DNA from 4 places in the Streptomyces sp. NPDC104831 genome. Region 1 is predicted to be linked to each of the others. Evidence: riboswitches for the same ligand, from Rfam matches in the RefSeq annotation. Region 1 holds a riboswitch; each other region holds the start of a gene.
The links. Region 1 has a riboswitch for cobalamin ahead of ACZ63H_RS06995 (ribonucleoside-diphosphate reductase subunit alpha). Riboswitches for the same ligand answer to the same signal wherever they lie in the genome.
Positions count from the first base shown of each region.

Region 2: it holds a riboswitch for cobalamin, as region 1 does, so the genes downstream of both, nicT (Nickel transporter NicT) here and ACZ63H_RS06995 (ribonucleoside-diphosphate reductase subunit alpha) in region 1, are expected to answer to the same signal.
Region 3: it holds a riboswitch for cobalamin, as region 1 does, so the genes downstream of both, ACZ63H_RS20325 ((2Fe-2S) ferredoxin domain-containing protein) here and ACZ63H_RS06995 (ribonucleoside-diphosphate reductase subunit alpha) in region 1, are expected to answer to the same signal.
Region 4: it holds a riboswitch for cobalamin, as region 1 does, so the genes downstream of both, ACZ63H_RS18180 (cobalamin biosynthesis protein) here and ACZ63H_RS06995 (ribonucleoside-diphosphate reductase subunit alpha) in region 1, are expected to answer to the same signal.

Region 1 covers NZ_JBVJOT010000007.1:29,195-36,205, reverse strand. The annotation lists gene ACZ63H_RS07005 (DUF3311 domain-containing protein) at 1-61, shown strand, start outside; gene mctP (monocarboxylate uptake permease MctP) at 58-1,686, shown strand; cobalamin riboswitch at 1,961-2,089, shown strand; gene ACZ63H_RS06995 (ribonucleoside-diphosphate reductase subunit alpha) at 2,213-4,585, shown strand; gene ACZ63H_RS06990 (ribonucleotide-diphosphate reductase subunit beta) at 4,585-5,595, shown strand; gene ACZ63H_RS06985 (GlxA family transcriptional regulator) at 5,844-6,806, shown strand; gene ACZ63H_RS06980 (bifunctional albaflavenone monooxygenase/terpene synthase) at 6,829-7,011, opposite strand, start outside.
Region 2 covers NZ_JBVJOT010000012.1:81,482-88,492, forward strand. The annotation lists gene ACZ63H_RS11370 (glycoside hydrolase family 13 protein) at 1-611, opposite strand, end outside; gene ACZ63H_RS11375 (ArsR/SmtB family transcription factor) at 691-1,041, opposite strand; cobalamin riboswitch at 1,120-1,304, shown strand; gene nicT (Nickel transporter NicT) at 1,334-2,416, shown strand; gene ACZ63H_RS11385 (nucleoside hydrolase) at 2,518-3,483, opposite strand; gene ACZ63H_RS11390 (hypothetical protein) at 3,501-3,698, shown strand; gene ACZ63H_RS11395 (hypothetical protein) at 4,123-4,923, shown strand; gene ACZ63H_RS11400 (helix-turn-helix domain-containing protein) at 4,987-6,330, opposite strand; gene ACZ63H_RS11405 (MIP/aquaporin family protein) at 6,837-7,011, shown strand, end outside.
Region 3 covers NZ_JBVJOT010000028.1:47,958-54,968, reverse strand. The annotation lists gene ACZ63H_RS20340 (SRPBCC family protein) at 1-385, shown strand, start outside; gene ACZ63H_RS20335 (TetR/AcrR family transcriptional regulator) at 604-1,092, shown strand; gene ACZ63H_RS20330 (SsgA family sporulation/cell division regulator) at 1,231-1,704, shown strand; gene ACZ63H_RS20325 ((2Fe-2S) ferredoxin domain-containing protein) at 1,804-2,184, opposite strand; cobalamin riboswitch at 2,249-2,436, opposite strand; gene ACZ63H_RS20320 (haloacid dehalogenase type II) at 2,675-3,373, opposite strand; gene ACZ63H_RS20315 (TetR/AcrR family transcriptional regulator) at 3,652-4,275, shown strand; gene ACZ63H_RS20310 (helix-turn-helix domain-containing protein) at 4,394-5,719, opposite strand; gene ACZ63H_RS20305 (cupin) at 5,961-6,518, opposite strand; gene ACZ63H_RS20300 (class II aldolase/adducin family protein) at 6,515-7,011, opposite strand, start outside.
Region 4 covers NZ_JBVJOT010000024.1:49,252-56,262, forward strand. The annotation lists gene ACZ63H_RS18165 (lysozyme) at 1-341, shown strand, start outside; gene ACZ63H_RS18170 (inorganic phosphate transporter) at 485-1,786, shown strand; gene ACZ63H_RS18175 (hypothetical protein) at 1,822-2,049, shown strand; cobalamin riboswitch at 2,211-2,353, shown strand; gene ACZ63H_RS18180 (cobalamin biosynthesis protein) at 2,452-3,396, shown strand; gene ACZ63H_RS18185 (cobyric acid synthase) at 3,393-4,901, shown strand; gene cobN (cobaltochelatase subunit CobN) at 4,898-7,011, shown strand, end outside.

The sequences.
Region 1 (7,011 bases):
CAAGCTCTGGCAGCGTGACCAGCGCGCCCGCGGGGAAGCGAACGGGGGTGCGGCGAAGTGAAGGACGGTGTCAACGGAGTCGCGCTCGGCGTCTTCATCTTCTTCTTCCTGGCCGTCACGGTCATGGGCTTCCTGGCCGCGCGCTGGCGCAGGTCCGAGAACGAGCACTCCCTGGACGAATGGGGCCTGGGCGGACGGTCGTTCGGCACCTGGATCACCTGGTTCCTGCTCGGTGGTGACCTCTACACGGCGTACACCTTCGTCGCCGTGCCGGCGGCGATCTACGCGGCGGGCGCGTCCGGCTTCTTCGCGGTGCCGTACACGATCCTCGTGTACCCGATGATCTTCACGTTCCTGCCCCGCCTGTGGTCGGTCTCGCACCGCCACGGCTACGTCACCACCTCCGACTTCGTGCGCGGCCGGTTCGGTTCGAAGGGCCTGTCGCTGGCGGTGGCCGTGACCGGCATCCTGGCGACGATGCCGTACATCGCGCTCCAGCTGGTCGGCATCCAGGCGGTGCTGGACGTGATGGGCGTCGGCGGCGGCGAGAACACCAACTGGTTCGTGAAGGACCTGCCGCTGCTCATCGCCTTCGGTGTGCTGGCGGCCTACACCTACTCCTCGGGCCTGCGCGCCCCCGCCCTGATCGCGTTCGTCAAGGACACGCTGATCTACATCGTCATCGTGGTGGCGATCATCTACATCCCGATCAAGCTGGGCGGGTTCGACGACATCTTCGCCAAGGCGGGCCACGCCTTCGGCCAGGTCAACCCGGCCACCGGCAAGCCTCGCGGGGCGGTGACGCCGCCGGAGGCGGGCCAGTGGACGTACGCCACGCTGGCGCTCGGCTCGGCGCTCGCGCTGTTCATGTACCCGCACTCGATCACCGCGACCCTGTCGTCGCGCAGCCGTGAGGTGATCCGCCGCAACACCACCATCCTGCCGCTGTACTCCCTGATGCTGGGACTGCTGGCGCTGCTGGGCTTCATGGCGATCGCGGCCGGGGTGAAGGTCTCCAACGGCCAGCTCGCCATCCCGCAGTTGTTCGAGGACATGTTCCCGGACTGGTTCACGGGCGTGGCGTTCGCGGCGATCGGCATCGGCGCGCTGGTCCCGGCGGCGATCATGTCCATCGCGGCGGCCAACCTGTTCACCCGGAACATCTACAAGGACTTCATCAGGCCGAACGCGACGGCCGCGCAGGAGACCAAGGTCTCCAAGCTGGTCTCCCTGCTGGTGAAGGTCGGCGCCCTGGTCTTCGTGCTCACGATGGACAAGACCGTCGCCATCAACTTCCAGCTGCTGGGCGGCATCTGGATCCTGCAGACGTTCCCCGCGCTGGTCGGCGGCCTGTTCACCCGCTGGTTCCACCGCTGGGCGCTGCTGGCCGGCTGGGCGGTCGGCATGGTCTACGGCACGGTGGCCGCGTACGGGGTGGCCTCGCCGACGCAGAAGCACTTCGGCGGCTCCGCGAAGGAGATCCCCGGCATCGGTGAGATCGGCTACATCGGCCTGACGGCGTTCGTGCTGAACGTCCTGGTCACCGTGGTCCTCACGGTCGTCCTGAAGGCCGTGAAGGCGCCGGAGGGCATCGACGAGACCAAGCCGGAGGACTACACGGCGGACTCCGGCGACCCGGGAGTCCAGGTGGAGCTGCCGGCCGCCACGGCCGGCGCCGGCCACTGAGGCACCGGGCCCACTCCGCGCGACGGGCCGCCGGGAGCACACTCCCCGGCGGCCCGTCGCCGTACCCGCCCGCCCTGCCGGTCCGCCGTACCCGGCACCGGGCCCCGCCCTGGGCCGGCACGGCGTCGCGCCGCCCGGCGGTGTCACCCGCGCCGGTACCGGCGGACGCCGGAGATCCGCCCCCCCACCGCCGGCCTCACGCTCCCCGTCCGTCCGTTGACCGTCCGGAGCGGGGGCGACACAACATCTGGGGGTGAGGGGACAGCCCGGCACTAGATGTATGCTCGTCCTCGCTGTCGTCGCAGGGGAATCCGGTGCGAATCCGGAACTGTCCCGCAACGGTGTGACTCGCGTGTCCGCGCGCCTGTCCAGTCCGAAGACCTGCCGACGGCCCACCCGGCCTCCCGGTCCGGGTGTGTTCCGACGTCCGGGCCTCGTGGAATGGGCCGGCGGACGCGACGCCGTGCGCGCTCGTGGTCGCCCCTGCCCTCCGCCAGGCCCCGTGCCGAGCGAGGGAGACCCCCACGTGACCATCGCGCCAGCAGACCCGGCTTCGGTCAGCGCACCGGAGACCGACGGTCCCGGTGCCGCGCTGCTGCGGACCCTGTCCGAGCTGACGGCCGACCTGCCCGACGCCGATCCCGGCCGGGTCGCCGCCGCCGCGCTGCGCGGCCGGTCCGCGCGGGCCGACGAGGCGGAACTGCGCGAGCTGGCCACGGAGGCCGCCGCCGGCCTGATCGCCGAGGACCCCGCCTACTCCAGGCTCGCCGCCCGGCTGCTCACCCTCGCGATCCGGGCCGAGGCCGCCTCCCAGGGCGTGTCGTCCTTCACCGGGTCGATCGCGGTGGGCCACCGCGAGGGCCTGGTCGCCGACCGCACCGCCGCGTTCGTCCGCGCCCACGCCGAGCGGCTGGACGCGCTGGTGGAGTCGGCCGTCGCGGAGGGCGCCGACGACCGCTTCGGCTACTTCGGCCTGCGCACCCTGCACAGCCGCTACCTGCTGCGCCACCCGATCACCCGCAAGGTCGTCGAGACCCCCCAGCACTTCATGCTGCGCGTGGCGAGCGGGCTGGCCGAGGACGACACGGTCCGCTCCCTGGACGAGGTCGCCTCCCTCTACGGCCTGATGAGCCGCCTGGACTACCTGCCCTCCTCCCCCACACTGTTCAACTCCGGCACCCGGCACCCCCAGATGTCGTCCTGCTACCTGCTGGACTCCCCGCTGGACGAGCTGGACTCCATCTACGACCGCTACCACCAGGTGGCCCGGCTGTCGAAGCACGCCGGCGGCATCGGGCTGTCGTACTCCCGTGTCCGCTCGCGGGGTTCGCTGATCCGGGGGACGAACGGGCACTCCAACGGGATCGTGCCGTTCCTGAAGACCCTCGACGCCTCGGTCGCCGCCGTGAACCAGGGCGGCCGGCGCAAGGGCGCCGCCGCCGTCTACCTGGAGACCTGGCACTGCGACATCGAGGAATTCCTCGAACTGCGCGACAACACCGGCGAGGACGCCCGCCGCACCCACAACCTCAACCTCGCCCACTGGATCCCCGACGAGTTCATGCGCCGCGTCAACAGCGACGCCCAGTGGTCCCTCTTCTCCCCCGCCGACGTCCCCGAACTCGCCGACCTGTGGGGCCGGGACTTCGACACCGCCTACCGCAAGGCCGAAGCCGCCGGCCTCGCCAGGAAGACCCTCCCCGCCCGCGAGCTCTACGGCCGCATGATGCGCACCCTGGCCCAGACCGGCAACGGCTGGATGACCTTCAAGGACGCCGCCAACCGCACCGCCAACCAGACCGCCGAACCCGGCAACGTCATCCATTCCTCGAACCTCTGCACCGAGATCCTGGAAGTCACCAACGACGGCGAAACGGCCGTCTGCAACCTCGGCTCCGTCAACCTCGGCGCCTTCGTCCACGACGGCGACATCGACTGGGACCGCCTGGACACCACCGTCCGCACCGCCGTCACCTTCCTCGACCGCGTCGTGGACATCAACTACTACCCCACCGAACAAGCGGGACGCTCGAACGCGAAATGGCGACCCGTCGGGCTCGGGGTGATGGGCCTCCAGGACGTCTTCTTCAAGCTGCGGCTGCCCTTCGACTCGGCCGAGGCCAAGGCCCTGTCCACGCGGATCGCCGAGCGCATCATGCTCGCCGCGTACGAGACCTCCGCCGACCTCGCCGAACGCAACGGCCCCCTGCCCGCCTGGCGGAAGACCCGCACGGCACAGGGCGTCCTCCACCCCGACCACTACGGCGTCGAGTTCACCTGGCCCGAGCGCTGGGACGCCCTCCGCGAGCGCATCGCGAAGACGGGCATGCGCAACTCGCTGCTGCTGGCGATCGCTCCGACGGCCACCATCGCCTCGATCGCGGGCGTGTACGAGTGCATCGAGCCGCAGGTGTCGAACCTGTTCAAGCGCGAGACCCTGTCCGGGGAGTTCCTCCAGGTCAACTCCTACCTCGTGCAGGACCTCAAGGACCTCGGTGTCTGGGACGCCCGCACCCGCGAGGCCCTGCGCGAGGCCAACGGCTCCGTCCAGGACTTCCGGTGGATCCCCGAGGACGTCCGCACCCTCTACCGCACCGCCTGGGAGATCCCCCAGCGCGGCCTGATCGACATGGCCGCCGCCCGCACCCCCTACCTGGACCAGGCCCAGTCGCTGAACCTGTTCCTGGAAACCCCCACCATCGGCAAGCTCAGCTCGATGTACGCCTACGCCTGGAAGTCCGGGCTGAAGACCACGTACTACCTGCGCTCGCGGCCCGCGACCCGCATCGCCCGCGCCGCCCAGGCACAGCCCACCCTCCCCGCACAGCAGACCGCCGCGGACCCCGAAGCGGTCGCCTGCTCCCTGGAAAACCCCGAGTCCTGCGAGGCCTGCCAGTAATGACCCGCAACACCCACCTGCTCGACCCCGGCTTCGAACTCACCCTGCGCCCCATGCGCTACCCCGACTTCTACGAACGCTACCGGGACGCCATCAAGAACACCTGGACCGTCGAAGAGGTCGACCTCCACTCCGACGTCGCCGACCTCGCGAGGCTCACCCCCGAGGAACAACACCTCATCGGCCGCCTCGTCGCCTTCTTCGCCACCGGCGACTCCATCGTCGCCAACAACCTCGTCCTCACCCTCTACAAACACATCAACTCCCCCGAAGCACGCCTCTACCTGTCGCGCCAGCTGTTCGAGGAAGCCGTCCACGTCCAGTTCTATCTGACCCTCCTGGACACCTACCTCCCCGACCCCGACGACCGCGCCGCCGCCTTCGCCGCCGTCGAGAACATCCCCTCCATCCGCGAAAAGGCAGAATTCTGCTTCAAGTGGATCGACGAGGTCGAAAAGATCGACCGCCTGGAAAGCAAGGCCGACCGGCGCCGCTTCCTGCTCAACCTCATCTGCTTCGCCGCCTGCATCGAAGGACTCTTCTTCTACGGCGCCTTCGCCTACGTCTACTGGTTCCGCAGCCGCGGCCTCCTGCACGGCCTGGCCACCGGAACCAACTGGGTCTTCCGCGACGAGACCATGCACATGAGCTTCGCCTTCGACGTCGTCGACACCGTCCGCAAGGAAGAACCCGACCTCTTCGACGACCAGCTCCGGCAGCAGGTCACCGACATGCTCGAAGAAGCCGTCGCCGCCGAGCTCCAGTTCGCCCGCGACCTGTGCGGCGACGGCCTTCCCGGCATGAACACCCAGTCCATGCGCCAGTACCTCGAATGCGTCGCCGACCAGCGCCTCACCCGCCTCGGCTTCGCCCCCCTCTACGGCTCCGAGAACCCCTTCTCCTTCATGGAACTCCAAGGCGTCCAGGAACTCACCAACTTCTTCGAACGCCGCCCCTCCGCCTACCAGGTCGCCGTGGAAGGCACCGTCGACCTCGACGAGGACTTCTGATCCCTCCCCGCTCCGCGGCCCTCCTGGCCCTGCCCGGTCCGCCGGCCCACGCGCCTGTCGCGCAGGAAGCCGAGCAGGGACGGGAGGGCCAGGAGGACCAGGATCCCGAGGGTCAGTCCGATTCCGATCACGCCTTCGATCTGGTTTCCGTTCATGGACACCACTGTCGCGCCGGCCGCCCCTGACCGGCAGTGGCAGGACTGCCGTAGACCCTCGAATTACTGCCACTGACAGGGCAGACTGGCGGCATGCTGAAGAACGTGGCCGCCGTGCTGCTGGACGGGGTGCATCCCTTCGAACTGGGTGTCGTGTGCGAGGTGTTCGGCATCGACCGCAGCGATGACGGGCTGCCGGTGTACGACTTCGCCGTCGCGTCGGCGGAGGGGCCCGGCCTCGGCACCCCCTGCGGGTTCACGGTGTCCACGCCGTACGGCCTGGAGCGGCTGGAGGAGGCCGACCTGATCGCCGTACCGGCCGGTGAGGGCTTCGCGGCGCGCGCGTACCCGGAGGAGCTGCTCGCGGCGCTGCGCCGGGCGGTCGACCGGGGCACCCGGGTGCTCAGCGTCTGCTCCGGGGTGTTTGTGCTGGCCGCGGCGGGGCTGCTGGACGGGCGGCGGTGCGCGGTGCACTGGCACCACGCCGAGCAGCTCTCCCGGCGCTATCCCCGGATCGAGGTCGAGCCGGACGTGCTGTACGTGGACGAGGATCCCGTGATCACCTCCGCCGGCACGGCCGCCGGGATCGACGCCTGTCTGCACCTGGTGCGCAAGGAGCAGGGCCCGGAGGTGGCCAACAAGCTGGCCCGCCGGATGGTGGTGCCGCCGCACAGGGACGGGGGGCAGGCGCAGTTCATCGAACGGCCCCTGCCGAAGGCACCGGTCGACACGGTCGGGGAGGTGCTGGCGTGGCTGGGGGCCCACCTCGACCAGGAGGTCACGGTGGACCAGCTCGCCGCCCGCGCCCACATGGCGCCGCGCACCTTCGCCCGGCGCTTCAGGCAGGAGACGGGGACCACGCCCTACCGCTGGGTCCTGCGTCAACGTGTGCTGCTCGCCCAGGAGTTGCTGGAGGGCACGGACGAGACGATGGACGCGATCGCCTGGCGCACCGGGTTCGGCACGGCCGCCGCGCTGCGCCATCAGTTCGTCCGGGCGCTGGGTGTCACCCCCCACGCCTACCGGCGCGCGTTCCGGGGCCCCCAGGCCGCCTGAGCGCACGCCGGCACCGGGCGGCCTACCAGGGCCTCGGGCGCAGCAGCAGGCGGTGCGGGCGCAGCGTGATCCCCACGCGGGTGGTGTCGTCCGAACCGGCGGCCGGCTCGAAGCGGTACTTCGCCGAGACCGCCGCGGTGATCAGGCTCAGCTGGGCCATGGAGAAGTGGTCGCTCGGGCACTTGCGGTTGCCCACGCTGAACGG
Region 2 (7,011 bases), on a different contig from region 1:
CGGTCGGACCAGAACCGCAAGGTGGTGCGGAAGTCGGCGCGGACCTCCTCGTTGTCCCAGTTCAGGTCGGGCTGCTCGGGGGCGAACAGATGCAGGTACCACTCGCCGTCGGCCACCCGCCGCCAGGCGCTGCCGCCGAACACCGACTGCCAGTCGGTGGGGGGCAGTTCGCCGTGCGGTCCGCGCCCCGGCCGGAAGACGTACCGCTCGCGGGCGGCCGAGCCGGGCCCGGCCCGCAGCGCCTCCCGGAACCACGGGTGCAGATGGGAGGTGTGGTTGGGCACGAGGTCCACGACGACCTTCAGACCGAGCCGGTGCGCCTCGGTCACCAGGGCGTCGAAGTCGTCCAGGGTGCCCAGGCGCTCGTCGACACCGCGCGGGTCGATGACGTCGTAGCCGCCGTCGGCGAGTTCGGAGGGGTAGAAGGGGCTCAGCCACAGGGCGTCGACGCCGAGCGTGGCGAGGTGGGACAGGCGCTCGGTCAGGCCCCGGAGGTCACCGAGGCCGTCACCGTCGGCGTCGGCGAAACTGCGCGGATAGACCTGGTAGATGACGGCCTGGCGCCACCAGTCGGGGTTCCTGGACGAGAGGTCCGGTGGGCGGTCTGCCATACGGGCTCCCAAGGGACGGACGACAGTAGGGAATCTCTATCTGTCCACATTGCCCAAAAGGGAACCTTTTCGGGGGCGCTCAGGCGCCGCAGTGCTCCAACAGGCCCCGTACGTCCTCGTCCACCACCCGATAGCGCACCACGCGCCCCTCTTTCTCCCCCGCGACGACCCCGGCCGCGCGCAGCAGCCGCAGGGCCTGGGAGACGGCCGGGTCGTTCATGCCCGTGGCGATCGCGAGGTCGGAGACGGCCAGCGGCCCCGTCCGGTGCAGCGCGAGCAGCAGGGCGAGCCGGTTGGCGTCGGCCAGCAGCGAGAAACGGTCGGCCCAGGTGCGCAGTTGCCCCGCGTCGCCGATGGCGGCGATCGCCTCGCACACCCGGTGACCGTCGATGGTCCGGCGCTCGGCACGGTCGGCAGGCACGAGATGCATGCCCCCATCCTGGCAGGCCCCGATGTGATCTTGCATACCTGCCCGGCTGTGCAGCTATGCAGGAAACCGCGCGCCCCTCTACGGTGGGCGGGCCGTGGTGCTCGGGAAGTCGATGCAAGGTCGACGCGGCCCTCGCCACTGTGATCGGGGAGTTCCCGTTCCGTCCGGCACACCGCCGGGCCACTGGTCGTACGACCGGGAAGGCAGGGACGGCGGACGTGTGACCCGTAAGCCAGGAGACCGGCCACGGCAGCTCACGAAGTGATCCACGAGGTGCTGGAGCGTGAACCCGATGGTCGATGCTGCTTCTTTCCGCTGGCGACGCGAGGACACCCTGAAGACGGCGGGGCTGCTGGTGGTGATCCTCGCCCTGCACGTCGTCGCGTTCGGGATCCTCTATCTGCTGGTCGCGCCCCGGCACTACAAGGTCGGGACCGAGGTGTTCGGGGTGGGGCTCGGGATCACCGCCTACACCCTCGGGATGCGGCACGCCTTCGACGCCGACCACATCGCGGCGATCGACAACACCACCCGCAAGCTGATGGCCGACGGCAAGCGGCCGGTGTCGGTGGGGTTCTGGTTCGCGCTCGGGCACTCCAGCGTGGTCGTGCTGCTGGCCCTGCTGATCGCGGGCGGCACCTCGCTGGCCGGGAAGGTGATGAACGAGGGCTCCGCCACCCACCAGGTGCTCGGGGTGCTCGGCACGACGATCTCCGGGTCGTTCCTCTATCTCATCGCCGCCCTGAACCTGGTGGCCCTCGCGGGCATCCTGAAGGTCTTCCGGGCGATGCGCGCGGGCGCGTACGACGAGACGGAGCTGGAACGGCACCTGGACTCGCGCGGGTTCATGAACCGGCTGCTGGGCCGGCTGACCCGGTCCGTGTCCCGGCCGGGGCAGATGTACCCGCTGGGCTTCCTCTTCGGCCTCGGCTTCGACACGGCCACCGAGGTCACCCTGATGGTGATGGCCGGCTCGGGCGCGGCGGCCGGCCTGCCCTGGTACGCCATCCTGTGCCTGCCGCTGCTGTTCGCCGCCGGGATGAGCCTGTTCGACACCCTGGACGGCACGTTCATGAACTTCGCCTACCAGTGGGCCTTCGCCAACCCCGTCCGCAAGGTGTTCTACAACCTCGCCATCACCGGACTGTCCATCGCCGTCGCCTTCTTCATCGGCACCATCGAACTGGTCGGCGTCCTGCACGAGAAGTTCCACCTCAGCGATCCGGTCACCGGCTGGGTGTCCGGCCTGGACCTGGGCAACGTCGGCTACCTCATCGTCGGCCTGTTCGTGGCGGTGTGGGCGGCGGCGCTGGGGTACTGGCGGCTGGCGAGGGTGGAGGAGCGCTGGGCGGTGCGGGCGGCGCCGTCCGACTGAGGCGGCGGGCGCGACGAGGGCGGCGACGACGATGTGGACGGCGCCGCCGGCGACCGCCACCACGGCCCGACCGACGACGGGTCCCGGCACGGGGCGCTGCCTCAGGGCCGTTGCACCGTCTCCAGGTAGAGCCGCACGTACCGGTCGACGTCCACGTCCAGCGCCACGTCCACGAGTGCCCGTTCGCGTCCGTCGCCGTGGATCTCGGACTCGCCGGGGCGGGGCCGGAGGTCCACGACGGTCTGGCCGCGGGCCGGGCCGGGCGCCAGGGAGACCTCGACCGGCAGCAGCCGGGTGGTGAGGCCCGCCGGGTCGGCGACCGCGCACACCGCGCCCGCGTCGCCGAGCCCGCCCGCCTCCTCGGCCTCGGGCGGCTCGCCCTGGTGGGCCGGCCGGTGGGCGAGGAGGTCACCGGCCAGCCGGGTGCCGGGCTCGTCGCTCGCCCGCAGCCGGCGCACCTCGGGGGCGGGGACGACGACCCGCCGGAACACGTCCAGGCCGTACATGGTGATCGGCACCCCGGCGGTGAGCAGCACCGCCGCCGCCTCCGGGTCGTGCCACACGTTGAACTCGGCGACCGGGGTGGCGTTCCCGGTGGTCACCGCCCCGCCCATGAACACGATCCGCTCGATGTTCCGGGTGACCTCCGGATGCGTGCGCAGCAGCAGCGCGATGTTGGTGAGCGGGGCGGTCGGGATCAGCGTCACGGGGCGCGGGGAGGCGAGGATCTCCCGGCGCAGCAGGGTGACCGCGTCCACGTCCGCCGGGCCCCGGGCGGGTGCCGGCAGGCCCAGGTCGCCCATGCCGTCGGCGCCGTGCACCGGCGCCGGGCGGGCCGGTTCGAGCAGCGGGCGCTCGGCGCCCCGCGCCACCGGGATGCCGGGGGCGCCCGCCCGGTCCAGCACGGTCAGGGTGTTGCGGACCACCCCGTCCACGTCGGTGTTCCCGGCCACGCAGGTCACCGCCCTGAGGTCGAGGCCCGGGTGGCGGACGGCGAAGAGCAGGGCCAGGGCGTCGTCGACGCCGGTGTCGCAGTCGATGATCACGGGCACGGGCTGTCCGGTCACGGCGGACTCCTTCCGTCGTGCCGACCTTAGGACAGGGCGGCGGAGCCGGCCGGGGCCACCTGGACCGGGCGCTGGAGTTCCTGCCGACCGACCGGCAGATCCGCGAGCGCCTTTCGTCCCGGAGGGCGCTGGAGGGGGCGCCGCCCGCGCGGCGGTCCGGCGCGGCGGCTCCGGCACCGGCGGCGCGCCCGGCCGCCGAGGTCCCGCAGCCGTAGGCCACCGGAGCGGCGCCGGCCTCCCGGGCACCGCTCACCGCCTGGCACGGCACGAGCCGCGCGGCCCGGATCCGGGCCCCGGGGGCGCGGGTCCGGCCGGTTCGGCGCGCACACCGGGCGCGACCGGCGGCCGCACCACCGCCTCCGCACCCGCCTGGCCGCTCCCGGCCACCGGCGGCACGACCGGCTGGACGGACGCCGGCCGGGACGGGAACGCGCCGCCGCGGGGCTCGGCGGGGAGCGCCGCCGGCGCCGTACGGCCCGTCCGGCGGGACGCCCCGCCGGCACCCGCTCCCGCGGAACGGCGCCCCTCACCCGTACGGTCCCGAGCGCTGGTGCCCGGACCGGCCCGGTGGTGCCGTGGGACCAGGACCCCGCCGGCCGCACGCGGCGCGGGACCGCCGCACCAGCACAGGAGGCCCCGATGTCCCCCGCGATACCCCCGCGCGTCCCCCGCCTCCCCCGTGCCGTCCTGCGTCCCCTCCTCGCCGCCGGTCTGCTGCTTGGCGGCGGCTGCGCGGCCCTCACACTGCACCACCCGGCGAGCGCGCCGCACCCGCTGCCCACGGTGGACCGGCAGGCGGTGGTGTCCAAGGCGCCCCGGCGGGCCGACGGCTCCACGCTCGGCGACGAGCAGGCCGAGGCCGCGCTGATCAACCAGACCGATCTCGGCGCCCCCTGGACCGCGACGCGCGGCGCGGCCACCTGGCGGGACGGGCTGCTGAAGAGCCGCACCACGGCCGGGGAGTGCCAGCGGCTGCTGGACGCCCTCTACAGCGACGAACTCCTCGGCGCCCCGGCGCGGGTTGCGGTTGGCCTGGACGACGCCGACACGGAGGCGCAGCTGCGGTTCCAGATCGGCGCCCGCCGCCCGGCGGACGTCGACGCCGCGCTGGAGTGGCTGGGGGAGATGCCGGTGCGCTGCGCCCGGTTCACGGCCACCACCCAGCTGGGGCTGGTGGAGGACGTGCGGGTGACGGCCGCCGCGCTGCCGGAGGTCGGGGACGCCCGCCAGGGGCTGCGCGTCACCTGCGCGGCGACCGGGCCCGACGGGCAGCGGTACCTGCTCACGATGGACGTGGCCGCCGTCCGGGTCGGCGAGGACGCCTTCGCGCTCACCAACGGCGGCCTCGGCGACGTGCCGAACGAGGCGACCCAGGCGGCCGTCCAGATCGGCGCCCTGCGCCTGGCGGACATCCGCAGGCAGGGCCGTGCACAGGTGTGAGTCCCCCGGGGCCGGGCGCGCCGGGAGCCGGACGGGCAGGCGCGGCGCGCTCGGTGCGCGGGATCACAGCGGGGGCTGGGCCGGGGCCGGGCCGAGGGTGGTGGTGCCGGGGGCGGTGCGGTGGCCCAGGCCGGTGCGGTAGGCGTCCAGGGCGGCCTCGGTCCGGCCCGTGCGGCGCAGCAGGTCGCCCAGCAGCCGGCACAGGTCGGCGAGATCACCGGCGGCGCCCGCGCGTTCCAGCAGGCTGAGGGCGCGGACGTAGTGCTCCTCGGCGGCCTCGGTGTCCCGGGCGTCCTCGGCGATGATGCCGAGGAGGCGGTGCGCGGCGGCGGCGTGCACGGCGCCGCGCTCGGAGGAGAGGTCCCCGAGGACGTCCTCCAGCAGCTCGGCGGCCTCCTCGGACCGGCCCCGGCGGTGCAGCACGTCGGCGAGTTCGACGGCGGCCTGGCTGCGGTAGAGGGCGGCCCGGGACCGCGCGAGCATCCCGTACGCCCGGCGCAGCTCCTCCTCCGCCCGGTCCAGTTCGCCGTTCTGCGCGTGGACGTAGCCGCGCATCCAGTGGCAGTTGGCCAGCTCGGTGCGCAGCCGCAGCTGGCGGTACAGCTCGGCGGCCTTGGCCAGGGAGGCGTCGGCCTCGGCGAGCCGGCCCTCGGCGAGCAGGGTGCGGGCGACCGAGCGGTGCATCCGGGCGATCAGCGCGGGGTCGCCGGCCCGCGGGGCGAGCGCGAGGGCGAACTCGGCGGCCTGGGCGGCCCGGGCGTGGGCGCCCATGTCCATGTACGGGCCGATGACGCCGGCGTAGAGCAGCAGCAGCGCGTCGGGGTCGTGCAGTCCGCCGCGGTTCAGCTCGTCGAGGGTGGACTCCAGGAGGTAGACGGCGTAGCGGAGTTCACCGGCGAGGTAGTGGGCGACGGCCCGGCCGCGCACGGCGGGCACCCGCACCGGCAGGGCCTCGTCGGCCAGTTGCTCCTCGGCCCGCTCGAAGTACTCCCGGGCCCTGCTCAACTCGCCGGTCTCCAAGGCGCACTCACCGAGTCCGAGCAGCGCGGCGGCCCGTTCGCCGTCGAGCCCGTGGGCCCGGGCCTCGGCGCACACCACGCCGTACTGGGCGGCGGCCTCCTCGGCCCGGCCGTCGGCGAGGATCCGCTGGGCCTCGGTGAGCCGCAGCCTCAGGCCGGTGGCGAGGTGGGCGGGGCGGCCGACGGTCAGCTCCTCGAAGCCGACCCCGAGCCGGTCCGCGATGTGCCGGAGCGCCTCGTCCGAGGCCCGGACCCGGCCCGCCTCCAGGGTGGAGATGTAGGCGGGCGTGTACGCGGGCTCCGCCAGCTGCCGCTGGGTGAGTCCCCGCTGGGTGCGCAGCCGCTGCACCCGCCGCCCGACGACCTCCGGATCGTCCCGCTCCCGCATGCCTCCATGCCCCCCAACTCCCCGGGCCGCCCTTGCCGTTGGGCCGCGACAGCACCTAGGTTAAACGGCGGATTAAGCATGCTTGACACTCCGCTGTCGTGTTGCGAGGTCGCCGTGTCCGGACGTACATCCGCACCTTACGCACCCCACGCCCGCACCCCCGTCCGGCCGGCCGGCCGGGCCTCAGCCGCCCGGGGCGTCGCCGCGGCCGTGATCGCCGCGTCCGGCCTCCTCCTGGCGGCCAACGCGGGCCCGGCCGGGGCCGCCGGCACCCCACCGGAACCGGCGTCGGCCGCCCAGCACGCGGGCGGCTGAGACCCCGGGCCCCGCCTTTCGCGGGCCGTCCTCGGGGGGCCGCCCCCGCGGATCGTCCCCCGGGGGCCGCCGCCGCGGGTCGCCTCGCGGGTCGCCCTTGCGGGTGGCCGGGAGGCGTTCGCCCTGCGGCGAGTGACGTCGTGCGCCAATATGGTGACATTGGCCGCATAGCTCTCGTCAAAGGGGGCCCCATGGCTGTGGACATCCCTCCGCTCGTCAAGCCGTCCCGCCTCAGAAGCCGGGGCGGTCTGCTGGGCGAATGCATGGCGGAGTTCCTCGGGACCTTCGTCCTCATCTCCTTCGGCTGCGGCGTGGTCGCGATGGCGGTCGCCGCACTGCCGGGTTCCGGCCGGGCCGCCACGCCCA
Region 3 (7,011 bases), on a different contig from region 1:
CGTCGTGCACGCCTCGCCCGGCACGGTGTTCGCCCTGCTCACCGATGTGGCGCGGTGGCCGCAGTGGGTGCCGGGCATCACCGAGGTGCGGGCCGCGCCGATCACGAGGGCCTTCGAAGTACTGTTCCTCGGGCAGCGTTTCGAGATTTTCATGGGAGAGCACATCCCGCCCCGCCGGCTCGGCTGGTCGGGTGTCGGCACCGGTGTGCAGTCGTACCAGGCCTGGCTGTTCACCGCGGTCGCGGGCGGCACCCACGTGGTGACCGCGACCGTCGCCCGCGGTCCCGCCGCCCGGTCCCTGGACGCCTCGTGTCCCCTGTGGGCCCGGCACCTGACGACCCTGTGGATCGCGCAGCTCGGGCGGCTCTCCGAGAGCGCCCCGTGAGAGGGGTGCGCGCGGCCGGTGCGGTGCGGTGCGGGACGGCCGCCCGGCCGGAGCCGCCATGAGGCGTATTCGCCTCTTTGGCGTGGCAGTTGATTGCAATTCCTACTCGCTACAGAGACAGAAGACCTCTTATCCAGCACAGTCGGTCCGCTAGACTCGGTGCGGTGAGAGCCGACGCAGCACGCAACCTGGAAGCCGTCCTGACCACCGGAGCGCGCATGCTCGCCGCCGACCCCGGTGCGAGCATCGCGAGCATCGCGGCCGAGGCGGGCGTGGACCGGCGCACCGTCTACCGGCGCTTCGCCGGCCGTGAGGAACTCCTCGCCGCCATCTACGCCTGCCGGCTCTCGGCCATCGAAGAGGCCATCGAGGACGCCCGGCTGCGCGAGGCACCCGTCGCCGTCGCCCTGCACCGCTACGTCGAGAACATCATCACCGTCAACCGGACCTGGCCCGTCGACCTGGCCCGCATGCTCGCCGACGAGGCCGTCCGCGCGCGCCGTGACGCGTCCGTCCGCGAGGTCGACGCCTTCCTCGAACGCGCGATCGACGAGGGCTTGTTGCGCCCCGGCCTCCCGCGGGGGTGGGCGAGCGCGTTGCTGCCCCAGCTCATGCACCTGGTGTCCCGGCAACTGCCCGAGCTGAGTCCCGGGCAGGCGGCGGACGTGGTCGTCGACACCCTGCTCAACGGCCTCGGTGCCACCTGATACTCCGGCGAGGCCCCGACCAGGCCGAGCACTGTCGCGGCAGCCGGCGTCCGACGGTCAAGTTACTTATGTACGGCGAGCACCGAAGAGCAAGAGTAGGTCGTGTCAGCTTCCGCCTCAGGGAAGGATCCCTCCGTCATGAGCGGCTACCAGCCAGGTGTGGACGCCGGCCGAACGGCACCGCGCGGTCGTCCTGAGCTGACCTTGGACATCGAGCGCGTGCTGGACCTCTCGGCACGGCAGACGATCCGGGCCGCGTTCCGGTACGACCCCGAACTGCCCTTGACCGTGTGCGTGGAGTTCCTCATCGAGGGCGGCGGCTCGCGTGTCGTGTGGCGGATCGGGCGGGATCTGCTGCACCAGGGGCTGTACTCGGCGAGCGGCGCCGGCGACGTCCGGATGTGGCCCTCGCACCCGGAGGAACGGGACACCGCATGGCTCCAACTGGCCTCCGGTGACATGGCCGCGCTGTTCGAACTGCCCATACCACCGCTCGCGGAGTGGCTGGAGCACACCTACGCACTCGTTCCCGCCGGTGGCGAGTTCGCCGCGGTGGACTGGGACGCCACGACCGAGGAGCTGCTCCGCGGGCCCGGGAAGGAGTCCGACTGACCCCGCGGCGCCGCTTCGGCGGGGTTCGCACACGGCTCCGCCGCGCCCGCACCGTCCGCCCTCCCTCGCCGCATGTCCGGCCGTGGCGGTCCCCGCCGCTCAGGAAGCCGTGCGGCGGCCCCGTGGGGTGAACGCGTACAGGTCGAGGATCTCCGGCCGGGGGGCGATGCCGGGGCCGCCCGCCCGTATCCAGGCGGCGATGTCCTCCGTCGCGGCCGGGTCGTTGACCAGCCCCAGCCACACCGGCCGGGCTCCGGCCGCCCGCCCGGCGGCGGAGGGCTGCACGACGACCACGTTGGCCTGGTCGCACACGTCGAGGCAGGCGGAGATGCGTACGGGCGCCTCGGCACGCAGGCGCGCGGCCTGTGCGGCGTGGTCGACACCGGTCACCTTCGGACTGCCGCAGCAGCAGTCCCGGCACACGACGACCCGGCACGGCGCGCCACCGGCCGGTCGCGCGGCCACCTCCGCGCCGGACACTTCCCCGTCCCTTGTCCCGGACACGCCCCACACCCCTGTCTCCGGGGAGATCCGCCCCGGGGTCCTTCGAGGAGGCGACGACGTGAGTCTCCTGGCTCTCGGGTCACGGTTCGTCCCGGCCTTCCCACCCGTCGGGGGCAGTGGCCGTACGGGACTCACTCACCGATCACAGTGGCGGGACCGCGCCGGATTCACACCGGCTTCCTCGTTCCGCCGTCGCCCTGTCGCCGGTCATCATGCCACCCTGCGAGGGGATCCGCCGACCCCGCCGGAACCGGGCCCGCCCCGCCGGATGCCAGCCGGTTCGGGTGGTGCGGTGCTCCCCCGCACTCCACTGCCGCCGGGCGCGGGCAACAGCGACCGCGCCCAGGAGCCCTTCACTTGGGAGGGGACGCCGGCCTTCCCCGCAGCCGCGGCGCTCGGCCGGACCCGCGCCCGTGGAGGGCGGCACCGTGTCACCGAGGCAGCGCGGCCTGCGGGCCGCGGTCGGTCAGGAGTGGGGCGCGGGGAGCGCGTCGGCCAGTTCCGCCAGGCTCTCCACCCGCCAGTCGAAGGTGTCGCCGTCGGCGGGCGGGTCCCCCACCGGACGGCGCACGTAGGCGGTCCGCATGCCCACCGCCTGGGCCCCGCGCAGGTCCCAGGCGTGGGCGGCGACCATCAGCACCTGTTCGGGCGGGCAGCCCGCCGCGTCGAGCGCGAGCCGGTACACGTCCGGCGCGGGCTTGTAGGCGCGGGCGTCCTCGGCGGACAGGACCTGGTGCCAGCGCAGTCCGGCGTGGGCGTTGAGACGCAGCAACGCCGTCCGGGCGGCGTTGCTCAGTCCGAGGACGGGGCGGCGTCCGGCGCAGCGCGCCAGACCGGCGGGCGCGTCCTCCCACGGGCTCAGGCGACGGCCGGCCGTCGCCAGTCGTGCCACGGCCGCCGGGTCGCCGATCCCGGCGAGAGCGGCCACCCGCTCGGCCGCCTCCCGGTCGATCACCTCGGAGTTGGCATAGGGGCGCCGCTGCTCGGTGACGCGACGCTGTTCGTGTTCGACGTGCCGCTGCCACTCGGTCAGCAGGCGTCCGGCGAGGGCGTCGTCGGCCGCGGGCACCGCCTCACGCAGCGCGGCCCGCAGTCCGCCGGGCTCGTCGACCATCGTGCCGAGCACGTCGAAGACGACGACCTCGATGCCGCTCGCCCCGGCCATCGCGTCCTCCCCTCACCGGCGTTCGGGTACCGGCCCCGAAACGGTTGCCTGTACGGGCGGGTGGCCGATCGCGTGGGGAGGTCCGTCGCACCGTCCGTTCCCGGCTCGATCGCCGTCACCCGGGACAGCGTGGCCCGGGGGCAGGGCCCGGCACCCCTTCTGCGCCGACGGTGGGCGTGTCGAGCCCGCCCGGAGCGGGCACCGCACTCGACACGGCGGAACGATGACGTCCGATTGTGAACCTTCTCTAACCATACCGATGGGTGTAGTGTCGGGGCGTGACTGTCAAGGACGAGACGATCACCGGCCGCAGCCGCAGGTCGCGTGGGGGGCGGCACCTGACCCCGGCCGGAGTGAAGATCCTCGAGACCGCGTCCCGGCTCTTCTACGAGCAGGGCATCCGCGCCGTCGGCGTGGAGGCGATCGCCGAGGCGGCGGAGGTCACCAAGAAGACCCTCTACGACCGCTTCGGCTCGAAGGACGATCTGATCGTCGCCTATCTGCGGGCCCGTGACGGTCTGTGGCGTTCGACTCTGGTGAAGCACGTGAACAGCCACGACGGTCCGCCCGGCGAGAAGATCCTGGCCACGTTCGGCGCGCTGCGCGACTGGATGCGCGAGCGCAGTCAGCTCAGGGGCTGTGCGTTCATCAACGCCGCCGTGGAACTGCCCGAGAACCACCCGGGCCGCGAGGTGGCCCGCGATCAGAAGGCGTGGCTCCTCGCGTACCTGGAGGACCTGGCGACCGAGGCCGACGTCGAGGACCCTGCGGCACTGGCCGCACAGGTCCTGATCCTGCACGAGGGCGCGTGCGTCACCCAGTCCATGCGGTCGGTGGAACAGGCGATCGACCGCGCCGAACAGGTGGCCGCCGTCCTGCTGGAGCGATCGCTCACCCGGTGACGCCCCCTGGCGGGCGGTGACGGCTCGGCCCGCCCGGACCGGGTGCTCCCGGCCCGGTGAAACGGCAGGACCGGCTCCTCTTCGCCGCTGGTCGTTCCGGTCGCGTCCCGGGGCGGGCTCAGGCGACCAGCGACGAGAAGGAGCGCGTGGACGGCGCCGGGCGGGGGCCGTCCACCGCGCACGGCACCGTGCGCTCCGGCTCCCCGTCCAGTCTCCGCGACAGGTCGGCGGCGTAGGCGCGCAGCAGGCCGGGCAGGTGGTAGTGGCGCTCGTCGCGGTGCCGGATGAGGTGCGCGCCGGCGAGGCCGCGCAGCACGCGCATGGCCTCGTCCTTGCTGACGCCCGCCGTCGCCGCGGTGTCCGCCGCGTCGAACCGGCCGGCGGGGAGACGGCCGAGCAGCCGGAACACCCGCGCACTCGACTCGTCCAGCGCCCGGTACGAGGCGTCGAACGCGTCCCGCAGTGTCATGTCACCGGCGGCCAGGTTCAACCGGGCACGCTCGGACTCCAGTTCGGCGGCGAGGGCGCGGGCGCTCGCGTCCTGCCGGCTGACGACGTGTTCGGTGGCCAGCGCGAGCGCCAGGGGCAGGTGCCCGCAACGCTCGGCCAGGACGTCCACCGCGTCGGGGGCCGCGTCGGCACGCACCTCGCCGATGGCCGACCGGATCAGCGAGGCGGACTCGGCCGGGCGCAACTCCGTCACGGGCAGGGAGACGGCGTCCACCCGGGACATGAGGCCGGGCAGGGCCGACCGGCTGGTCACCACCACGGCGCACCCCGGGGAGGCGGGGAGCAGGGGGAGCACCTGCCGGGCGTCCGCGGCGTTGTCCAGCACCAGCAGCATCGAGCGGCCGTGCAGGTAGGAACGGAAGGTGGCGGCTCGCTGGCTCAGACCCGCCGGTATGCGCTCGGCGGGCACGCCGACGGCCAGGAGCAGGTCTCCGAGGACGTCGACGGGAGCGGCCGCGGTACCGGACCCGATGCCCTGGAGGTCGGCGAAGAGCTGTCCGTCCGCGAAGTGGCCGTCGCTGACCGCCTGGTGTGCCCAGTGGACCGCCAGCGTGCTCTTGCCCACGCCCGGCGGGCCGTGGACCACCGCGACGGGTACCGCGAGGGACCGTTCGTGGCCCCGACGCAGTTCGTCCAGCCGGTCCATGAGGTCCCGGCGGCCCACGAAGATCCGCTTGGCCACCGGGAGCTGGGCGGGCCGGACCCAGCCCTGCCGCTGGCGGGCGGCCGCTTCGAGGGCCGACGCGATGGTGGTGAACGTGTCGCCCGTGCCGAGCGCCCGGTCGCAGGCCTCGGCGAAACCCACCGAGGGCGGGCGTTTGCCGGTCTCGATCCGGCTGAGGTGGCCTCGGTGGAAGTGCACCCGCTCGGCCAGTTGGGCGAGTGACAGCCCGCGCCGCGTGCGGTGGCACCGGAGCAACTGCCCGAACGCCATGGGAGCGACGGCACCCGGAGCGCGGTCGGGTCCGTCGTGGGAGGAGTGGACGGCTGTCAAGCCCTGTGCTGGTTGCCGTAACACGGTCAAGCCCCCAGAAGAATTCACTCGGATCGTCTACGTGGCCTCGCGGAGGCGGGCCGGTGCGGGTGGCTCGGCACCGGCCGCCCGGCGGGCGTGGGCGCCGCGGCGGGCCGCTCCGCCTGTCGCCGCCGCCCGCGCTGCCGGGCGGCGGTACCGCTCACGGGGTGGCGAGGAGGTCGTCGAACGAAGGGAAGCGGGCGGCGATGCCGTCCGGGAGGAGGAAGGACTCGCCGCCGGTGCGGTCGGCGAGGAAGCGGATCGCGGTGTAGTGCGGGCGGGTCCCGGCGTCGAACCAGTGGGCGGTGCGGGCGGGTACGGACAACAGGTCCCCGGCGGTGCACAGCACCGCGTGCACCAGACCCGCGACGTGGAGGTAGAAGCAGCCGGCGCCCGCCACGACGAAGCGCACCAGGTCCTCGTCGTGGCGGTGCTCCGCGCGCGGTGTCACGTCCGGGGCCGCGTCCGCCGAGGACGCGGTCATGCGTGCGACGTCGACGGCCCAGCGGCCGCCTTCCGCCCTGATGTGGGCGATGTGGTGCCGGTAGGCGTGCAGGATGGCGGCGTCCGCGGCGTCGGCCGGCACCCGGCGGGCGGCGTGCCAGCGGGCGAGGCGGACGCCGATCCCGAGCAGTCGGGCGCGGATGACGTCGGCGTCGTCGGTGCGCAGGCGCACGGTCTCCGGGTGGTCCTCCGGCATGATCTGCAACAGCGTCATGACGTGCCCCTCCGGGCGGGCCCGGGGGTGCCGCCGAGTGCCGCGACCCGCTCCAGCCGCTCGCGGGCCTCGGCGACGTCCCGGCCCCAGACGATTACGCCGCCCCGCTCGACGAGCAGCGCCGGCGGAGCGTCGGCGCGGGGCACGTCGAGCACGCCCATCACGTCGTCGGCCGTGTGTGCGGCGCTGGACCGGTGCGGGAGGACGGGCGGCACGGCCGGCGTGGCGCGGTCCCCGCGGAGCACGTCGTCACCGGGGACCATGCGGCCGGCACGCTCCCGGTCAGGGCCCCTGGCCGGGCCGCCCGGGGCCGTGGCGCACGGTGCCGGGGCGTGGATCACCGCCCCGCAGCCGGGCAGTCGCCGGTAGACCGCGAGGTGCACCGGTGTCCCGGCGGATGGCCATGCCGTCTCCCCGAGCAGCGGCAGTCCCCGGAAGGGGTCGACGAGAACCGTGTCGTGACGGGACGTCGTCTCCGTGCAGGCCCGGTCCG
Region 4 (7,011 bases), on a different contig from region 1:
ACCCGTACAACGCGCGGCGCAAGTGCTACGGGCTGAGCAAGAAGGGCATGGTCGGCTGGATCCGTTCGTTCAGCGACGAGACCCGGCGCCGGACGGGCCGCCGCCCGGTGATCTACACCACGACCCAGTGGTGGAAGCTGTGCACCGGCAACAGCCGCGCGTTCTCCAAGGACCACCCGCTGTGGATCGCCCGGTACGGCACGGCGCGGCCGGGGGCGCTGCCCGGCGGCTGGCGGTACTGGACCTTCTGGCAGCACCGCGTGAAGGGCGCGCTGCCGGGTGACCAGGATCTCTTCAACGGCACCCTGGACCGGTTGCGGATCTTCGCGAGGACCCGGTAGCCAAGGGGCGCCCGGCCCGGCGGCGTGGAACGCGACGTCGGCATGGCGTTACCGACACCACTGCGCCCGTCTCAGTTCATCTTCCGTTCACTCAGGTTGCCTACGTTCATCCAGCCAATGACCTCGAACGATTGCCTGGGTAAATGGAAAGCTTCTCGCTGATCCTCGCGATTGTGGTGGTAACCGCTCTCGCGTTCGATTTCACGAACGGTTTCCACGACACCGCGAACGCGATGGCCACCACCATCTCCACAGGCGCCCTGAAGCCCAAGATCGCGGTGACCATGTCCGCCGCCCTCAATCTTGCGGGCGCCTTCCTCTCCGTGGAGGTCGCGAACACGATCTCCAAGGGTCTCGTCGACGAGACCGGCATCCGTCCCGAGGTCATCTTCGCCGCCCTGGTCGGCGCGATCCTCTGGAACCTGCTGACCTGGCTGGTGGGCCTGCCCTCCAGTTCCTCGCACGCCCTGATGGGCGGCCTGGTCGGCGCCACCGTCGCCTCCGCCGGCTTCGACGCCGTCCACGGCGGCGTCCTGGTCACCAAGGTGCTGCTGCCGGCCGTCGCGGCGCCGGTCGTGGCGGGCCTCGCCTCGTTCCTGGCCACCCGGCTCTCCTACGGCGTCGGCGGCACCGCCGGGACCGAGGCCGGCCGCAAGGGCTACCGGGCCGGCCAGATCGCCTCCGCGGGCCTGGTCTCCCTCGCGCACGGCACGAACGACGCCCAGAAGACGATGGGCATCATCACCCTGGCCCTGATCGCGGGCGGCTCCCTCGCCCCCGGCTCCAACCCTCCCACCTGGGTCATCCTCTCCGCCGGCCTGGCCATCGCGCTCGGCACCTACATCGGCGGCTGGCGCATCATCCGCACCATGGGCAAGGGCCTGACCAACCTGGAGCCGCGCCAGGGCTTCGCCGCCCAGACCGGCGCCGCGACCGCCATCCTGGCCTCCTCCCACCTCGGCTTCTCCCTGTCCACCACCCATGTCGTCTCCGGCTCGGTGATGGGCGCGGGCCTCGGCCGCAAGGGCGGCGTGGTCCGCTGGTCCACCGCGACCCGCATGGCCGTCGCCTGGGTGCTCACCCTGCCGGCCGCCGCGCTGGTCGGCGCGGGCGCCGAGTCCGTCACCGACCTGGGTGACTGGGGCACCGCCGCCGTCGCCGTCTTCCTGGTCGCCGCGAGCGCCGCGATCTGGAAGATCTCCCGCCGCGAGGTCGTCGACCACACCAACGTGGTCGAGGAGACCGGCGAGCCGGCCGGTGTCGTCACCGCCGCCATCGCCGCGGTGACCCCGCCGCCCGCCGGCCAGATCGCCGGCGACCTGACGGCCCCGGCCGCCGGGGAACTGACGACCGCCGGCCTGGCGACCGCCGGCCTGACGGCCACGATCCCCGCCCCGGCCACCGAGCCGGCGCCCGCCGCCGCCCCGCCGGCCGCCACGGTCTGACCCCGCCCGCACGGTTACTCGAAGGAAGCATCCCCATGACGATCGACTGGGCGGCCCTCGGCTCCGTTCTCGGCACCAGCGTCGTGTTCACGGTGGGCCTGGTGGCCCTGTTCACCCTCGGCATCAACGGCCTGTCCCGCCGCGAGCGGGCCGCGGCCCGGGGCGGCTCCGCCGCGCTCGCCGTCACCGGCGCCTACGTCTGCTTCGCGGCCTGCGCGGCGGCCGTGGCCTACGGCATCTACCTGATCGTGGGCAAGGGCTGACCGCCCGCCCCCCGATCCCCGCACCGCCCCGCCGACCGGCCCGCCCCGCCGGACCCGGCGGGGCGGACGCATGCCGGGGCGGTTCCCGTCAGGCCCGCCCGGCGGCCCGCGATGTGGGCCTCAGCACACTCGGGCATCCCAGGTCAAAGGCAAGTTGACGGCCCTTCCGGGCACGTGGTGGACTGCCCAGGCCATGTACGGCGGCAGAAGAGGAAGCCGGTGCGAATCCGGCGCGGTCCCGCCACTGTCACCGGGGAAGAACTCCCCGGGAGCCAGGAACTCTCGCCGCCGGAATCCGTCGAACCAGGGCGTGGACACCCTGAGTGAGGACACGAATCGCCATGCTCGGCTGCCGTAGGACCCGTACCGGGAACACCCCTGTGCCCACGGCCGGCTGAGCCGATGGGTGCCGATCGCACTTACGCGTACGGCGCCGCCGCCGGCGTCCTCGGCGACCTGCTCCTCGGCGATCCCCGCCGCGGGCACCCGGTCGCCGCGTTCGGCCGCGCGGCCACGGCCGTGGAAGGCGCCTTGTGGCACGACCACCGCGGCTGGGGCGCCCTGCACACCGCCGTGTGCGCCGGTGGCGCCGTCGCACTCGGGGCGCTGGCCGCACGCGCCGCACGCCCCTCCCGTACCGCCTCCGTCGCGCTGACCGCCGCCGCCACCTGGGCCGTCGTCGGCGGCACCTCGCTCGGCCGCGAGGCCCGCGCCGTCGAACGCGCCCTGGCGGCGGGGGACATCGAGGCCGCCCGCGCCCGGCTGCCCCACCTGTGCGGCCGGGACCCGCAGGCGCTGGACGCCGACGGGATGGCCCGGGCCGTGGTCGAGTCGGTCGCCGAGAACACCTCCGACGCCGTGGTCGGCGCCCTGGTGTGGGGAGCGGTCGCCGGGGTGCCGGGTCTGCTCGGGTTCCGGGCCGTCAACACGCTGGACGCCATGGTGGGCCACAAGTCGCCCCGCCACCGCCGCTACGGCTGGGCCTCCGCCCGCCTCGACGACGTCGCCGGCTGGCCGGGGGCCCGGCTGACCGCCGCCCTCGCCGCCGCCGCCGGACCCGACCCGCGCGGCGCCCTGCGCGCCTGGAGGGCCGACGCGGGCAGGCACCCGAGCCCCAACGCCGGTCCCGTGGAGGCCGCCTTCGCGGGTGCCCTCGGCGTACGCCTGGGCGGGACGCTCTCCTACGGCGGCCGGGTCGAGCACCGGCCCGTACTCAACGGCGGCACCGGACGGCCGGTCGAGGTCGCCGACATCGACCGGGCCGTACGGCTCTCCCGCCGCGTCGGCCTGCTCGCCCTCGGCACCACACTCGCCGCGCGCGCACTCCTGAAAGGACGTGGGAAGTGAACGGTGGCCTCCTCGTGGCCGGCACCACCTCGGACGCCGGCAAGAGCGTCGTGACGGCCGGGATCTGCCGGTGGCTGGTCCGCCAGGGCGTGAAGGTCGCGCCGTTCAAGGCGCAGAACATGTCCCTGAACTCGTTCGTGACCCGGGAGGGCGCGGAGATCGGCCGGGCCCAGGCCATGCAGGCCCAGGCCTGCCGGATCGAGCCGACCGCGCTGATGAACCCGGTGCTGCTCAAGCCCGGCGGCGAGCAGAGCAGCCAGGTCGTGCTGCTCGGCAAGCCGGTGGGCGAGCTGAGCGCGCGCGGCTACCACGGCGGGCGCCAGCAGCGGCTGCTGGGCACGGTGCTGGACTGCCTGGCCGAACTGCGGGGCACGTATGACGCGGTGATCTGCGAGGGGGCGGGCAGCCCGGCCGAGATCAACCTGCGCCGGACCGACATCGTCAACATGGGCATCGCGCGCGGTGCGCGGCTGCCGGTGCTGGTGGTCGGCGACATCGACCGCGGGGGCGTCTTCGCGTCCTTCTTCGGCACCGTCGCCCTGCTCGCGCCCGAGGACCAGGAACTCGTCGCCGGCTTCCTCGTGAACAAGTTCCGCGGCGACGTCGGCCTGCTGGAACCCGGCCTGGAGATGCTCCACGGCCTCACCGGGCGGCGGACCTACGGCGTGCTGCCCTTCCGGCACGGACTCGGCATCGACGAGGAGGACGGACTGCGGGTCTCGCTGCGGGGCACCGTGCGGGAGTCCGCCGTCACTCCCCCGGTCGGCGCCGACGTGCTCCGGGTCGCCGTGTGCGCGATCCCGCTGATGTCCAACTTCACCGACGTGGACGCGCTGGCCGCCGAACCGGGCGTCGTCGTGCGGTTCGTGGACCGGCCGGAGGAACTGGCCGACGCCGACCTCGTGGTGATCCCCGGCACCCGCGGCACCGTACGGGCGCTGGGGTGGCTGCGGGAACGCGGGCTGGCGGACGCCCTCGTGCGCCGGGCCGCCGAACACCGCCCGATCCTCGGCGTCTGCGGCGGCTTCCAGATCCTCGGCACGCACATCGAGGACGAGGTCGAGAGCCGCCAGGGCCACGTCGACGGCCTCGGGATCCTGCCCGTGCGCGTGCGCTTCGCCCGCGAGAAGACCCTCACCCGGCCCAGCGGAGAGGCCCTCGGCGAGCGGGTCGACGGTTACGAGATCCACCACGGAGTGGCCACGGTCGAAGGCGGCCGACCCTTCCTCGACGGCTGCCGCGCCGGCCAGACCTGGGGCACCCACTGGCACGGCTCGCTGGAGTCGGACGGCTTCCGGCGGGCCTTCCTGCGCGAGGTGGCCGCCGCCGCGGGCCGCCGCTTCGTGCCCGCGCCGGACACCTCCTTCGCCGCGCTGCGCGAGGAGCAGCTCGACCGGCTCGGCGACCTCATCGAACAGCACGCGGACACGGACGCGCTGTGGCGGCTCATCGAGTCCGGCGCGCCGCCAGGACTGCCCTTCATCCCACCGGGAGCGCCCGCATGAGCACAGTGTTGTTGTTGTCGACCGCCGACACGGATCTGCTGGCGGCCCGGGCCTCGGGCGCCGGCTACCGCATCGGCAACCCCACCCGGGTCGACGTCGCCGGGGAACTGCCGGCCCTGATCGAGGGCGCGGACCTCGCCGTCGTACGGCTGCTGGGCGGCAAGCGGGCCTGGGAGGACGGGCTGGCCGTGTTGAAGGCGTCCGGCATCCCCACCGTCCTGCTGGGCGGCGAGGCCGTACCGGACGCCGAGCTGATGGCCGAGTCCTCGGTGCCCGCCGGCGTGGTCGCGGAGGCGCTGAAGTACCTCGTCGAGGGCGGCCCCGCGAACCTGCTGGAGCTGTCCCGGTTCCTGTCGGACACCGTGCTGCTGACCGGCGAGGGCTTCGCGGAGCCGCACCGCATGCCCGAGTTCGGCGTGCACGGCGCCTACGCCGTCCGGGACGGCCGCCCGACCGTGGGCGTGCTGTTCTACCGGGCGCACGAACTGAGCGGCAACACCGCCTTCGTGGACACCCTGTGCGAGGCGATCGAGGCGGCCGGCGCCAACGCCCTGCCGGTGTACTGCGGTTCGCTGCGCGGCGCGGACGCCGCGCTGTACGAACTGCTGGGGCGGGCCGACGCGCTGGTGGCCACCGTGCTCGCGGCCGGCGGCACGCACGCCTCCCAGGCGTCGGCGGGCGGCGACGACGAGGCGTGGGACATCGGCGCGCTCGCCGACCTGGATGTCCCCGTGCTGCAAGGGCTGTGCCTCACCTCCTCGCGCGCCGCGTGGGAGGAGTCCGACGCGGCCCTGTCCCCCATGGACGCGGCGATGCAGGTCGCCATCCCCGAGTTCGACGGCCGGCTGATCACCGTCCCGTTCTCCTTCAAGGAGCAGGGCCCCGACGACGTCCCGGTGTACACCGCCGACCCCGAGCGGGCCGCCCGGGTCGCCGGCATCGCCGTCCGGCACGCCCGGCTGAGGCACAAGCCGAACGCCGAGAAGAAGATCGCGCTCGTCTTCACCGCCTACCCGACCAAGCACTCCCGCGTCGGCAACGCGGTCGGCCTGGACACCCCCGTGTCGGCCGTCCGGGTGCTCGACGCGCTCCGGGACGCCGGATACTCGCTGACCGAATACCCGGACGGCGGCGACGAGCTGATCCACCGGCTCATCGAGGCCGGCGGCCACGACGTGGAATGGCTCACCGAGGAACAGCTGGCCGCCGCGCCCGCGCGGGTGCCGCTGGCCGACTACCGGGCGTGGTTCGGCACGCTCGACCCGGAGCTGCGGGACGCCATGACCGAGGCGTGGGGCGAGCCGCCGGGCAGCCTCTACGTGGACGGCGACGACATCGTGCTGGCCTGCCTCCGGTACGGGAACGTCGTCGTCATGATCCAGCCGCCGCGCGGCTTCGGGGAGAACCCGATCGCGATCTACCACGACCCCGACATGCCGCCCTCCCACCACTACATGGCGGCCTACCGCTGGCTGGAGAACGGCTTCGGCGCCGACGCGATCGTGCACATGGGCAAGCACGGCACGATGGAGTGGCTGCCGGGCAAGGGCCTCGGGCTGTCGCGCGGCTGCGCCCCGGACGCCGTCCTCGGCGAACTGCCGCTGATCTACCCGTTCATCGTCAACGACCCCGGCGAGGGCACCCAGGCCAAGCGGCGCGGGCACGCCACCGTGGTCGACCACCTGGTGCCGCCGATGGCCCGCGCCGACACCTACGGCGACCTGGCCAAGCTGGAGCAGCTCCTCGACGAGTACGCGCTGGTGAGCGACCTGGACCCGGCGAAGGCCCCGGCCGTGCGCGCGCAGATCTGGACGCTGGTCAAGGCGGCGGAGCTGCACCACGACCTGCACGTGGACGAGCAGCCCGACGACGACGCGTTCGACGAGTTCGTCATGCACATCGACGGCTATCTGTGCGAGATCAAGGACGTGCAGATCCGCGACGGCCTGCACATCCTGGGCGGCGGCCCGGTCGGCGAACCGCGCGTGAACCTCGTGCTGGCCGTGCTGCGCGCCTCGCAGGTGTGGGGCGGGCGGGCCGACGCCCTGCCCGGGCTGCGGGCCTCGCTGGCGGCCCACTTCGGTCTGGTGGAGAAGGAGTTGCTGGCCGA